DNA from 3 places in the Pseudocolwellia antarctica genome. Region 3 is predicted to be linked to each of the others. Evidence: predicted binding sites of a transcription regulator. Region 3 holds the regulator's gene; each other region holds the start of a gene.
What was found. Region 3 encodes LexA, which represses DNA repair genes until DNA is damaged. Its sites were predicted from a motif close to TACTGTATNNNNATACAGTA; they were not measured.

Region 1 (3,294 bases), 1.2 Mb from region 3:
GACAACAAACGCTAAAGTAGCGTTATAAAATTTTATATTTTAACAAATATTAAGGCTATATTATGGGTACCTTTTTAATTACATTTGGTTTTTTTCTTGTAGTAGTTGCAGCAATGGCTGTTGGTTATATATTTCAAAATAAAACCTTAGCGGGCTCTTGTGGTGGTTTATCATCAATGGGTATTGAAAAAGCTTGTGACTGTGAAAATCCGTGCGAAAAAAGAATGGCACGTGAAGCTGCAGCAAACAAAGAAAATACTATCGATATCAAAAACATCTAGTTTTATAAAATAAGTAGGCTTTTCGATGATCACTCATGAACCTAATATCCGTTATACAGCGGATAATACTCGATACGAAAATATGCAATATAGTCGCTGTGGAAATAGCGGATTGTTATTATCGAAATTATCATTAGGTTTATGGCAAAACTTTGGTGCGGTTGACTCTTTATCAAACGCACAAGAGCTTTTATTTACTGCATTTGATGCAGGTATTACACATTTCGATTTAGCGAATAACTATGGACCACCTTACGGTTCTGCCGAATCGACTTTTGGTAACGTTTTAACTAGCGAAGCGTAAATCTCGGGGGCTTGCCCCCGTGCTGGATAGTGTATACTGGGGGGACCCCAGTAAATGCTATTCTTCATATGGAACTTCAAAGAAATACACATCATGTCTTTAGATTAATGTACCACTTTGTGTGGATACCAAAGTATCGACACAAAGTCTTCATTGAACCTTATCGTTCAACAATGAAAGCAATTATTCAAAAGTAGGATATGACTACGATATTGATATCGTAGAGTTAGAAATTCCGAGTGACCATATTCATATGGTTATTAGAGGGATCCCTAAACAGTCGCCAAGCGATGTTATGCAAATAATTAAAAGTATAACTGCTCGTGAGTTTTTTAGAAGTTATCCTGAAATTAAAAAGCAGTATTTCTGGGGCGGTAAATTATGGACACAAAGCTTTTTTGTTGAAACGATTGGTAACGCAACAGAAGAAGTTATCAGGAAATATGTTCAAGAACAGTTAATCGAATTAGATGGTAAAGAAATTAATAGCGATCAACTGAACTTGTTTTGAAACTCGGTCGCTTGCGGCCGAGAATTTTATAACAGTACCTTCACTCCTACAGAGACGAACTGATCATATCCAGTAAAGCTGGCTACGATATGTGGCCAGGTCCTTATGGTGTTGGTGGTTCAAGAAAATATCTGATTTCAAGTTGCGACCAAAGTTTACAGCGTACAGGTTTAGAATATTTTGATATTTTTTATCATCACTGTATGGATCAAGAAACTCCTCTTGAAGAAACCATGCAAGCACTCGACTACTTAGTTAGATCGGGTAAAGCCTTGTACGTAGGACTTTCAAATTACCAACCTGAACAAACGGCTAAAGCTATTAAAATATTAGATGATTTAGGTACACCATTACTTATTCATCAGCCGCGTTATAATATTTTTGATCGTTGGATTGAAGATAGTTTAACCGATGTATTGCTAAATGAAGGTGTCGGATCTATTGTGTTTTCACCTTTAGCTCAAGGCTTATTAACCGATAAATACTTACAAGGGATCCCAGAAGGCTCTAGAGCTTCAAGACCTGAGCTTATTTATCTTAATGATAGCGATATAACTGCAAGCAAAATGGAAAAAATAGCTCAGCTGAATGATCTAGCGAAAAGCCGAGAGCAAACATTAGCTCAAATGGCGATAGCGTGGACTTTAAATAATAAAGCCGTAACAACCTGCTTAATTGGGGCGAGTAAGAAAGAGCAAATTCTTGATTCTGTAAAAGCATTAAATAACTTAAGCTTTAGTGAAGACGAGTTAACTCAAATTAATGCTATTTCAAATAGCTAACGTTTATTGAGTAAACCCTTAAGTTGATAGCTTGTTTATCTATTCACTTATTTACAAGTAGTTAATAAAGCTCAATAACTAAGTCATATCCATTTATAACTCTATTCCTCTTTAAAAATACATCACATCAATGACTTCCTTGATTGAACATTCAAGAGAATTAACTTAAACTGGTTTAATATACAGTGTTCGGGCTTCTCATGGTTAAAAAATTTATTCACATCGATATGGACGCATTTTTTGTATCTGTTGAAATTAGGGATAATCCTACATTAGCTAATAAACCAGTAGCTGTTGGTGGTAAATCAGATCGACGTGGCGTTCTTTCTACTTGTAACTATATTGCACGGGAGTACGGTGTAGGTTCAGCAATGGCAACATCAATAGCCTTACAAAAGTGTCCTGACCTTATCGTGGTACCTGGTCGAATGGATGTTTATAAACAAATATCAGTTAAAATTAGAGCCATCTTCGAAAAATATACTCACTTAATTGAACCTTTATCTTTAGATGAAGCCTTTTTAGATGTTACCGAATGCACACTGTTCAAAGGTAGCGCTACACTTATTGCAGATCAAATCAGGCAAGAAATATTTGATGAACTTAATCTCACAGCCTCTGCAGGCATAGCTCCAAATAAGTTTCTAGCAAAAATAGCCAGTGATGAAAACAAACCTAACGGGCAATGTGTTATCACGCCAGATCAAGTAGGTGCTTTCGTTGAAAAAATGTCATTAAGTAAAATACCTGGCGTCGGTAAAGTCACCTTCGAAAAACTTAAAGCTCATGGTTTAGAGTATGGTCGAGATGTTATTGCTCATGACAAATCTGAACTTATACATAAATTCGGTAAGTTGGGCATCTCTTTATGGGATAAATGCCAGGGTATAGATAACCGTGAAGTGGTTACGAGTCGGGTACGTAAATCTGTAGGTGTTGAAAGAACCTTTGCGCAAGATTTTCATTCCTCAGAAGAAATGAACAACTACATGGTAGATAACTTAATTCCAGAATTAAAAAAACGTTCAGCGTCTTATTTAAAAACACGCACCATAAGTAAATTAGGCGTTAAAGTTAAGTTTAATGACTTCCAACAAACCACAAAAGAATTTAAATATCATAGTTTTGATGAGCAAGTATTTAATGAACTTTTACATGAGGCATTAGCGCGAGGTGAGGGTAAGTCTGTGCGCTTGTTAGGTGTTCATATTGGTCTTTCAGACGAGCCTGATGAACATCATCAATTTGAACTTGGCTTGTAGGTTTAACGGTACAAGGGAGGTTTTTCAGTATTACTGCGTCGTTACCCTTGTTATTCAAAACTTTACTCAAATATAATTAACGTCACTTCAGATTGATGGGTTTGATAACCCATTGATTTATATTAGACCTTAGTTTTCAGATTAAGAGAAATGA
Region 2 (3,294 bases), 1.2 Mb from region 3:
TATTCAAGCGTTAGAAAAAGCTTATAACCGCGAGAAAAGCCAAGCAGCTAAAGATGCTATTGCGCAAATTCTTATCAACTCACGTATGTCTGCTCATGGTAAGCGTCCAATCTGCCAAGACACAGGTATTGTTACGTGTTTTGTTAAAGTAGGTATGGAAGTTCAGTGGGACAAAACAGATTTAACCGTGCAACAAATGGTTGATGAAGGTACTCGTCGTGCTTATTTAAATCCTGATAATCCTTTACGTGCTTCTATCGTTGCTGATCCTGCTGGCAAACGTATTAACACGAAAGACAACACGCCTTCAGTAGTACATATTGATATGGTGCCAGGTGGCGGTGTTGAAATTATGATCGCAGCTAAAGGCGGCGGATCAGAAAACAAATCTAAAATGGCTATGTTAAACCCAAGCGATTCAATTGCTGACTGGGTTGTTAAAACATTACCTACTATGGGTGCTGGCTGGTGTCCTCCTGGAATGTTAGGCATAGGTATTGGCGGTACGGCTGAAAAAGCAGGTGTATTAGCTAAAGAAAGCTTGATGGATCCAGTAAACATTCAAGAACTTATGGATCGTGGTCCTCAAAATGCTGAAGAAGAACTACGTTTAGAGATTTTTGAACGTGTTAACAAATTAGGTATTGGTGCTCAAGGTCTTGGTGGTTTAACAACTGTTGTTGATATTAAAATCAACTCAGTGCCAACACATGCAGCGTCTAAACCTGTTGTTATGATCCCTAACTGTGCTGCTACTCGCCATGTACATTTTCACTTAGACGGTTCAGGTCCTGCAGATCTTAAACCACCTAAATTAGAAGAATGGCCAGAAATTACTTGGGAAGTAGGTGAAAATGTTCGTCGTGTTAATGTTGATGAACTTAAAAAAGCAGATATTAGCGACTGGAAAACAGGTGAAACTGTTTTATTATCAGGTACTATTTTAACAGGTCGTGATGCTGCTCATAAACGTATTCAGGAGATGTTAGCTGCAGGCGAGAAATTGCCAGTAGACTTCACAGACAAGTTTATTTATTACGTTGGTCCAGTAGATGCTATTGGCGACGAAGCCGTTGGCCCAGCAGGTCCTACAACAGCGACACGTATGGATAAATTTACTGAAATGATGCTAGCTGAAACAGGCTTATTAGGCACAATTGGTAAAGCTGAACGTGGCGCAGAAACTTGTCAAAGTATTAAAAACCATAAGTCAGTTTACTTAATGGCTGTGGGTGGCGCTGCTTACCTAGTATCTAAAGCAATCAAGAAAGCTAAAGTCGTTGCCTTTGAAGATATGGGAATGGAAGCGATTTATGAATTTGAAGTTGAAGACATGCCTGTAACTGTAGCTGTTGATTCTACTGGTGAATCAGCGCACGTTACTGGTCCTCAAATTTGGAAATTGAATATTGAAGAAGCAGATAAGAAAGCTAAAGGCTAAAACTTTTAGCTAAGCAGAGATTACCCGGTTTAAACTGGACTCAGCTTATCTAGCTTTAATAAAACGTCATAAGGTAAAACTTATGGCGTTTTTTGCTTTTATAAACACCTAAATTTGTTATGAAATAAACGTAACCTACAGAATTTAATGTGTTTATCATTATTCTTTACTATAAAAAATAAGAGTATTTCTAGCCGTTAATTGATAATTATGATTTAATAACTGTTCATTTTTACAGTGTTGGTGCTTTATGGCTGCGTTTCTCCAAGGTTTCCCTACAGATTTATACTCTCTTTTAATATTAGCTGGCGTATTCCTCATCTTAGTTTTATTGCTTGTTATTGTGTTTAGAAAACAAGGCAACTCGGAATTAGAAGAGCAATTAAGATTATTAAGTCATACAACTGATAAAAACCATCAGCAATCAATTCATTACATTAGTTCCACTCATCAACAAGCTGCGTCACAACAGTCTGAGTTGAAAATGTATTTTGAACAGCAAATATCAGATTTTAAATTGAAGCTTTTACGTCAGCATTCTGACCAAGGCGAAAAGCAATCTCAAACCTTATTTGAAAGTCGCCATCAACTAAGTAATATTCTACATGAGCATCAAAATACCTTTAATGAAAATCAATTAAAGTCGATTGATCAATTGACCGAACATTTAAACAAAACAGGTCAAAGTAATCGTGATGAACTTTCAAAAGCTATGCAATTATCAAGTGATAATATGGCTAAACGCATAGATGAATTAACACTTTCAACCGATAATCGCCTTAAAGAAATTAACGCACAAGTTGAGCAACGTCTAGCAGAAGGTTTTGAAAAAACCACAAAAACCTTTAATGACATTTTGCAGCGTTTAGCTTTAATAGACGATGCACAAAAGAAGATAACCGAACTATCAACTAACGTAGTTAGCTTACAAGAGGTATTAGCCGACAAACGTTCTAGAGGTGCATTTGGTGAAGTTCAGTTAACGGCGCTTATTCGTAATGTGTTACCTGAGCAGCATTTCTCGCTACAACATACCTTATCAAACGGTAAAATTGCCGACTGTTTATTAATGTTACCTAAGCCTACAGGGAACGTGGTTATCGATTCTAAATTCCCGTTAGAAAGCTATAAGAAAATGGCAGATAACTTACTGGGTGATCACGACCGTAAAGCTGCAGAAAGACAGTTTAAAGTCGATATCAAAAAACATATTAATGACATTAGCGATAAATACCTAATTGATAAAGAAACATCTGACGGCGCTATTATGTTTATTCCCGCAGAAGCTATATTTGCTGAAATACATGCTCATCAAAGTGACTTAGTTGATTACGCCAATAAAAAACGCGTATGGCTTGCATCACCAACTACATTAATGGCAATACTAACAACATCGCGTTCGGTATTAAAAGATGAAGAAACCCGTAAACAAATTCATGTAATACAAGCTCACTTGTCTGGTCTTTCAGATGATTTTGGACGTTTTAGAAGTCGCTTTAATAACTTAGCTAAACATATTGACCAAGCGGCAAATGATGTAAAACAGATACATACGTCAGCAGATAAAATATCAAACCGCTTTGAAAAAATAGAAAGTGTTGATTTAGATTTGATTGAAGAAGATAAAGAAGCTGAACATGTAGAGCAAGTAGAACAGAAATAAACAGCTAAGCTTTACTTAATTTATAACGGAAAATCTACATCTAAACGTCTCCACTTCATGACCTTGTCTTGAAAAGTGTTTCAAATTTAAGTGTTATTTTCTTCTCTATAAAAATATACTATCGAGCTTAATGGGTTAGCGTCATAAGTGACGATGCTAATTCATCAGCTTGATATTCTTTCGTTCTTCG
Region 3 (3,294 bases):
ACTGTTAAAGGTGTTAGACCAGGTAAACCAATTGATGACTTATGTGGTTTTGAAGGGTTTTCTTATGCTCGACTAAAAGATAATGGTGATGGTACTTACCAAAAACTTTTACGAGAAGTGGGCTATTACATAGATTTAAAAACAGGTGAGGTATTAGAAGAATTCTATAACCCTTATCTTGATGAAACAGTAAAAGTTGTACATATTGCAAACGACCCTTTTAATCATGTTATTTCAGCATTTTTTCCACAACCACCATCATACGGTGGGTTAAACGGTGATAAGAAACCACCAAAAATTCCATTTATTATGCCTTGGATTGAAGTTGGTGATGGTAAAGTGTTATTACAAAATGATATTAATTTATTTTATCCTTCAGCACTTCAACCAGACAAATGGCCTAGAGAATCATCAGGCAAAATGAATCAAGTATCAGAAATGTTTAACTACGTGTTTGATAAAGATGATTTAGCTAATCCAAATATTACGGGTTTAGAGTTTTCAGGTTCTTGGTCACGTATAACACCATGGTTACCGTGGATGCTTATGGGGCAAACTGCAGGACATATTTCTTATGACTGTGTTCAAGGTTGTTATAATAACACTGATATGATGTCACCTAAGGTTCGTGAGTATGCTAAAAAGCATCATCCGGAGTTCTTTGAAGCACCAACTGAATGGAAAGATCCAAGTTGGTCTAGTCTTGAGCATTATGCTCACGAGCAAACTCCAGCACCGGTTAAAAAAGGTTAATTACAACGTTTAGAAAATTGTTGTAAATATTATTAAAGATGGTCAGTTACACTTATTTTTATTATAAGTTGTGCTGGCCATTTTTTGTTTAAATCGAATTTGTACTTCTTCATTAGCTCATCTATTCAATTTAATTGATTACTTCTTTTTAAGCTTCAGACTTACATATTGAGTAAATTCAAATTTCTTATTCATTAGGAAAACAAAAAAGGTATTTATACTTTATAAAAGTTACAACCTTAACCATTAATTAACCTGAGATCTACTTAATATATTCTTCACTAACAGCTAATTTTACTTGCTTCATCGTTAAATTTACTTGCAATAGGCTAGCTATTGACGCGAAATTTTCCTTGAAGAAAGAAAAACTATCAAGCTAGCGTATAAGTTAAATTTTATGAGTAATAATTTTTATGAATTAAAAACATCTTAAGCCGAGTTAAGGTTAATTAGCGCTAACTTTACTTTATTAGAGTAATTTTCTCTAAGAAAACAGGGCTGATTCACACCAAAAACAACAAATAAAATCGAGCAATTACATGAGACTTGCGTTTATTTACAGGCTGTATATACTGACAGTTATTACTGTTGAAAAATACAGGTTACAACCTAAGGAATATAATGCGTCCATTAACTCCCAGACAATCACAAATTTTTGATTTAATTAAAGAAAAAATATCTGAAACAGGTATGCCACCAACACGTGCAGAAATAGCAGATTTTTTTGGCTTTAAGTCAGCAAATGCTGCTGAAGAACACCTGAAAGCATTAGCTAAAAAAGGCTATATTAATATGTTGCCAGGTACTTCGCGTGGTATTCGCTTAGCCGAAGAGTTTGTTGAGCAAGATGGTTTACCACTTATTGGTAAAGTTGCTGCTGGTGAGCCAATTTTGGCGCTAGAACACGTAGAAGAGCATTACAAAATAGATGGCACGCTGTTTAAACCTTCTGCGGATTATCTTTTACGTGTAGATGGTGAAAGCATGAAAGATATTGGTATTCTTGATGGTGACTTACTTGCTGTGCATCAAACTACCGATGTTAAAAATGGGCAAGTAATTGTTGCAAGAGTTGAAGACGATGTTACTGTGAAACGTTTTAAACGAGAAGGTAACGTTGTTTATTTACATGCTGAGAATGAAGACTTTTCACCTATTGTTGTCGATCTCACTACTCAACAGTTTAATGTAGAAGGTATTGCAGTAGGTGTTATTCGAGCAGCAGATTGGATGTAATAGTAATTCATTGTTTACTATACATAGTTAACTATTAAGAGTTTATTTTGTGAACGATTTCTTTTCAAAGTAAACTCTGTTTTCCCTCCTTTAGTTCTATATTCCCCTTTAGTTTCTTATTTTTATACTTCAATTATCATAATTCAAATGAATGTTAATAAGTTAGTATGAAAATTGAACACAAAAGTTTTATCCTAATAAAATTTAAATTTCTGTAGTTTTTATCATTGTTTAAAAATAAAACAACTCATATCCTCACTGTTTATGCGGCTTTAACGGTCTTAGAGCTCTTACTCTATTGTATTTATTATATTTTATTTAAGTAGCTACTCTAATTTAAAATTTGACGTAGTTTAATATTTGAGTAATTCTAGAATAGAAAGCATACAAAAAATTATATTGAGTAGCTTGTTAAGACTCAACACTCGTAAAGAAAATAATAATAATAGTGTAGCCAAACGTACAAAGTATGACTGTTCATTGAGCAGGTTTTGTCTTTTTTGCGTTAAGTTAAATAGAGGAGTGAGGGAGATGTCGTGTGATAAGACGTAACCTATGTTTACTGATCTTGGGAAGTATATTTTCAAGTTCAGTTTGGGCAGAGATGCAGTTAAATCTAACAAAAGGTGTAACCGAAATAAGTAGGGAAGTTTATGACCTACATATGTTGGTTATGTATATTTGTACTGGAATTGGTGTTGTCGTTTTTGGCGCCATGTTCTGGTCTATGGCTTTCCATCGGAAGTCTAAAGGGGCAAAAGCTGCTTCCTTCCATGAAAGTACCAAAGTAGAGATACTTTGGACCGCTATTCCAATCGTAATTCTAATCGCTATGGCTATTCCAGCCACTAAAACCTTAATTGAAATGGAAAATAATGACGATTCCGACGTCACCATTCAAGTAACGGGATCTCAATGGAAATGGCACTATAAATACTTCGATCAAGACATCGAATTTTATTCTGTTTTATCTACTCCAAGAGATCAATACGAAAATCAATTAGGTAATCTTGCTGAGAAAGGTGAGCACTATTTACTTGAAGTCGACAGACATCTGGTTATCCCTGTTAACAAAAAAGTAAGATTTTTAATAACTTCTGATGATGTTATTCATGCTTGGTGGGTTCCTGCATTTGCAGTTAAACAAGATGCTAACCCTGGCTTTATCAATGAGGCTTGGACCAAAGTTGATGAGCCTGGCATTTACCGAGGTCAGTGTGCTGAGCTTTGTGGTAAAGATCATGGCTTTATGCCTATTGTTGTTGAAGTGAGAACTGAAGAGGGCTATGCGCAGTGGCTTGATGA

Region 1: the regulator LexA is predicted to act here: its motif matches at 2,047-2,066, upstream of dinB (DNA polymerase IV).
Region 2: the regulator LexA is predicted to act here: its motif matches at 1,662-1,681, upstream of ACPUVN_RS09920 (DNA recombination protein RmuC).

The regions. Positions count from the first base shown of each region.
Region 1 covers NZ_CP187926.1:2,298,989-2,302,282, reverse strand. Annotated here, with positions in the region: gene nqrM ((Na+)-NQR maturation NqrM) at 63-281, shown strand; partial or broken gene ACPUVN_RS09995 (aldo/keto reductase) at 307-570, shown strand; partial or broken gene tnpA (IS200/IS605 family transposase) at 654-1,096, shown strand; partial or broken gene ACPUVN_RS09985 (aldo/keto reductase) at 1,129-1,878, shown strand; gene dinB (DNA polymerase IV) at 2,079-3,140, shown strand.
Region 2 covers NZ_CP187926.1:2,284,530-2,287,823, reverse strand. Annotated here, with positions in the region: gene ACPUVN_RS09925 (fumarate hydratase) at 1-1,441, shown strand, start outside; gene ACPUVN_RS09920 (DNA recombination protein RmuC) at 1,692-3,104, shown strand.
Region 3 covers NZ_CP187926.1:3,522,944-3,526,237, reverse strand. Annotated here, with positions in the region: gene ACPUVN_RS15335 (DUF1838 family protein) at 1-753, shown strand, start outside; gene lexA (transcriptional repressor LexA) at 1,375-1,989, shown strand; gene coxB (cytochrome c oxidase subunit II) at 2,594-3,294, shown strand, end outside.